Regions from separate parts of the Ectobacillus sp. OTK genome, predicted to be linked through region 1. Evidence: a T-box and tRNA genes for the amino acid it is inferred to sense, from the RefSeq annotation. Region 1 holds a T-box; the other holds one or more tRNA genes.
The links. A T-box is a leader RNA that pairs with one kind of tRNA and senses whether it is charged. The one in region 1 lies ahead of leuS (leucine--tRNA ligase), so its partner is inferred to be a tRNA-Leu.

Region 1 (2,480 bases):
GAAACGGATTGTTCATCGAATCTCCCTCCTTTAAACAAGCACTATTTCTGTGAAAAGTTCAGTTCATCTAAAAGGAAACAGTATTCATTATAGCACACCAGCTCATATAGTTTGCAGGATGGGGGATAATAAAACGAGACTTCCATCGGCATAGCTTGCCGCTTGGTGGTTAGTGATGTACATGAAGCAACATAAGGGGGCTAAGTATGACAACACGTGATTCGTTAAATCAATATATTGATGAAGCGGAGCAAGCGCTGCAATATGCAAAGGAGCAGCTTGAGATAGGAAAGCGTCAGGAACACTATAATATGATGGAATATACAGACGCACAATTGCAGCTTGAGCAAGCTGTAGCGGCTCTTGAGAAAATGGAACATAACGCAAATGAACAACAGCGTGACCGCATTGAGCGTGCGCTTATCCAACTGCGCAACATACAGCATGAAATGATTACTACACGGCATTAATAAAGGAGGAAGAAGACGATGAAAAAACGTTCAAAGCAAAATAATCCAGAACAAAAAACGCAAAATGGTCATAACCAAGAGTTTTCAAATGAGATGGATCCAGTTGTGCAAGCAAAGAAAAACTATGCACGTCAAGGGCAGCCGCAAAGATCAAAGCAATAGTGCTGTGATGGCCGGAAGCTAAGGGAATCCTTCATTACTAAATGAAAGGAGCCATCATGGGAAACCTATTATTTATGGTTTCCCGGATGGCTTGCTTATTATTTTTACATGCTTTTATATTATTGCTGAATATTTCAGGCAGCCTCCTCCGCTTTTGCATAACATGCTCCCCTTAAACATTTTTCTCATATCTCCGAAAATATTACGGTTTCTATTAGGAGAACAATGGTAAATATGAATCAGAAATCAATATTACATAGCATAATGCCGTATAAGAGGCCGACAGGCGGTTTGAAAATATTTTGCATACAGAGAGTAACTAAAGCATAGGGGCACAAATCAAATGGATTATGGTGAACTTCTTCGTATAAAGGATTTGATATACAGCTTTTAGAAGCGACATCTGTGGATAGTTCTTATTTTATTTATCCATATAGATTAATTTATTATCCTTGTAATAATTTATGCATAGATTGGTTATGCTGTTTGTATCTATCATTGTGCCTATCTTGTATAACCGGCAATCCAAAGCCGATAGCAGCAGAAAGCATAGACAGAAGCAAACCTTAAATACACTAAGCACTGTTTGACGGAACAACACAGATGTTTTAGAATAGGATGTATGTAAATACACAACAACAGTGATAAGGAGCAGTAGTAGTACATACAGGTACAGAGAGTTGACGGTTGGTGCAAGTCAATCCGCGTTGTATTATGAACTCGCCTTTGAGTTGCAGCTGTGAAGAAAGTAGCGGCTGCCGTTTCTCCGCGTTAAGGAATTGAGTGAATGTTTTTACATTAATTAGGGTGGTACCGCGGGAATATAACCTCTCGTCCCTTTTGGGATGAGAGGTTTTTTGCATTTTACAAAGGAATAAACGATTGGAGGATTTACTTGTGAGCTTCAACCATAAAGAAATAGAACAGAAGTGGCAGGCGTATTGGGAGGAACATAAAACATTCCGCACGCCGGATGAGACAGACAAACCAAAATTTTATGCACTTGATATGTTTCCGTATCCATCCGGAGCGGGCCTGCATGTAGGGCACCCGGAAGGATATACGGCAACGGATATTTTATCGCGTATGAAGCGTATGCAAGGCTATAATGTACTGCATCCAATGGGCTGGGATGCGTTTGGTCTGCCTGCTGAGCAATATGCGCTTGATACAGGCAACAGTCCAGCGGAGTTTACGGAGAAGAACATCAATACGTTCCGCCGCCAAATTAAGTCTCTTGGCTTCTCTTATGACTGGGACCGTGAAGTGAATACAACGGATCCAAATTATTATAAATGGACACAATGGATTTTCCTTAAGATGTTTGAGAAGGGCTTGGCTTATGTGGATGAAGTTGCGGTAAACTGGTGTCCAGCGCTTGGCACGGTTTTGGCAAATGAGGAAGTAATCGACGGAAAAAGCGAGCGCGGCGGTCATCCGGTCGAGCGTCGTCCGATGAAGCAGTGGGTACTCAAAATTACAGCTTACGCGGACCGTTTGCTTGAGGATTTAGAGGAGTTGGATTGGCCGGAAAGCTTAAAGGATATGCAGCGCAATTGGATTGGCCGTTCTGAGGGAGCTGAGGTACGCTTTCGGGTAGACGGAACAGAGGAACAATTTACGGTGTTTACAACTCGTCCTGATACATTGTTTGGTGCAACCTATGCAGTACTGGCACCAGAGCACGCATTGGTAGAAGCAATTACAACGGCTGAACAAAAAGAGGCGGTTGAGGCGTACTTAGATGCGGTGAAGACGAAGAGTGATTTAGAGCGTACTGATCTTGCGAAGGATAAAACAGGCGTATTTACAGGTGCCTATGCGGTGAATCCAGTAAATGGCGAAAAG
Region 2 (2,480 bases), 2.7 Mb from region 1:
AGCGATTGAAAAACGGGGCGGCGTTGTGAAAACAAAAGCAAAAGTGCAGCAATTGCTTGTGGAAAACGGAAGAGTGACGGGTGTGAAAATGGAGAATGGTGATGAGTTTACAGGGAGACATATTGTTCTCGCGACAACGTTAAACTCCGCGAAGCAGCTTCTGAAGCCTTCTTTTGGAGAACATCCATGGTTTCAGCCTATGCAGCAGCTGCCGATGATGCCAGCTGCTGTATTTCAAATTGATTTAAGCCGTCCATCCTTACCGAAGGATATTACAACCTTTGGGCCGAAAACATCAATGGCAAGCTTTGCGGAGCAATCACGTACAACCTTTCGTCATGTGCCCGGCCGTCTGTCCATCATTCTCGCCGACCCAGAAAAGTTTCTTCCGCTCACGCCGGAGGAGACACTCGAGATTGTAATCAAGGACGCAAAGGATTTAGGGATGGATATTTCTGACGCGGTTATAGACTATCGTAAGATTAATCACGATTATGATTTTCACTCGCTTGAACCGGGACATAATTGGATGCGCCCAGAGCAAAATACACCTGTACCAGGGCTTGTGCTTGCAGGGGATTATACGATGCAGCCATACTTTTCTACGATGGAGGGAGCTGTCGTATCAGGGCAACGTGCAGCAAAGGTTATATTGAAAGGAAAAAATCCGAGCGGGCTGCCGATATAGGGACCTATGCTGCAGGATTCAAAAACAGTTGCTCTTTATGATTATGATTGTCGATAGGATACAAGCACTAGAAAATATGGAAATAAATATACATTTATTTATTTTGTTTTATGGATTATCATAAGGATGTACCACAGAGGTGATACAAACGAAAGATAAGGCAATGCATTCGCAACAATGATGCCTTTATGAAATAATATAGAACATCATATCGTACTCGAGAGAATCGCGCAGGCTTTTAGATGGCCTGTGAGGAAAGTCCGTGCTCGCACAAGCTGAGATGCTTGTAGTGTTCGTGCCTGGCGAAACCGTAAGCCAGGGCAGTCAAATATTTGACTGACGGCAGGGAAAAAACCTAAGTCCGATTAGGATATGGTTTGACTACCTTGAAAGTGCCACAGTGACGAAGCTCTGATGGAAACGTCGGAGGTGGAACGAGGTAAACCCCACGAGCGAGAAACCCAAACGATGGTAGGGGAAGTGTCTGAAGGGAATTGGAACCGACAGACACCGCAGCAATCGTGCTGCGAGATAGATGATTCTCCATCTTCGTGCGAGGATATTGTCCGCTTGCAGCACAAGATGAACAGAACACGGCTTACGAAGGTCGATATGATAGCACTCTATAGAAAGGGACAGAAGGAATGCTGACATTCTTCCTGCCCGGTACTATAGTACTATTTTAATCATGGGGCTATAGCCAAGCGGTAAGGCGGGCGGACTAAATCTGCCATTCGTTGGTTCAAATCCAACTAGCTCAATTTATCGTCCAATTGCAAAGCTGTGAACAGGTCAGGGCAGGAATGCAGCAGCCATTAGCAGCGGGAGCAATGTGGACGGTATTTACATAAGAAAACGAAATGGTATTTATTTTAATAGTCCCAGCGATTTCAATCCATTATAAATTCCTGAATCGGTTACGCTCGTCGTCGTATGCTTCGCATACGCAAATAAATCAGGATGCGCATTTCCCATCGCAAAACCTTCTCCTACGGAACGCAGCATTTCTTTATCATTCATACCGTCACCAAAAGCAATTGCGCTTTCTTTAGGAATGCCGAGACGCTCTAGAATCATTTGAACAGCCAATCCTTTATTTACAGTTTCTCTTATCACGTCATAGCTGTGGCGAAAGCCTTCGATATTTACCTGTGATAAATGAATTGAAGCATCCTCTTCATATAGGGTATGTTCATTTTCACCTATGTTTATCAGAGTGATGCCTAAAACCTGATCAAGGATGTCAGGTGTAATGCGGTCATTTTTATGTAAATGAAACTTTCTCATAAACTCCTTCGTAATAGGAGCATCTAAGGAAGTAAAAGCATTCTTCTCACTTGTATACAGAACCGCTTCATGACCATGTGCTTTGGCAATGGCTAAAAAGTGTTTTACTATATCTTCGTTCATTGGTTTGCAAAAGATAGATTCTCCATTATAGATTGCAAAAGCCCCATTATAGCCAATGAAGGAGTTGATATTGAGCTCTTCTCCAATGTCTGCGATTTCATGCAGCGGTCTTCCTGTTGCGAGAAATACCTCCAGTCCCTTTTGCTGCAGTTGGGCCACCGCTTGTTTTGTAGACTCCTCGATCGTATCATCTGGCGTAAGAATCGTTCCATCAATGTCTAAGAATAAAATGCTGTAGTTCGTCATTGTTTCTCTCCATACTCATTTCATTTTTACAGCTGTTTTTTTAACTGTATAAGGGCATTCTATCACAAAATATAATTTGGAAAAACAAGGATATTGAAGCGAAGGATGGTATTAGATGATGAAAGAGACTTCAGTA

Region 2: it has a tRNA-Leu gene. The T-box ahead of leuS (leucine--tRNA ligase) is inferred to sense a tRNA for this amino acid. The anticodon was not compared.

The regions. Positions count from the first base shown of each region.
Region 1 is NZ_AP048547.1:4,791,418-4,793,897, reverse strand. It holds gene mnmL (tRNA modification radical SAM protein MnmL/YtqA) at 1-16, opposite strand, end outside; gene AC6HZ4_RS23710 (DUF2524 family protein) at 207-470, shown strand; gene AC6HZ4_RS23705 (glycogen biosynthesis protein GlgD) at 489-632, shown strand; T-box leader at 1,265-1,474, shown strand; gene leuS (leucine--tRNA ligase) at 1,530-2,480, shown strand, end outside.
Region 2 is NZ_AP048547.1:2,090,314-2,092,793, forward strand. It holds gene AC6HZ4_RS10115 (hydroxysqualene dehydroxylase) at 1-688, shown strand, start outside; RNA gene rnpB (RNase P RNA component class B) at 903-1,292, shown strand; tRNA gene AC6HZ4_RS10125 (tRNA-Leu) at 1,378-1,449, shown strand; RNA gene ffs (signal recognition particle sRNA small type) at 1,450-1,535, shown strand; gene AC6HZ4_RS10135 (HAD family hydrolase) at 1,556-2,344, opposite strand.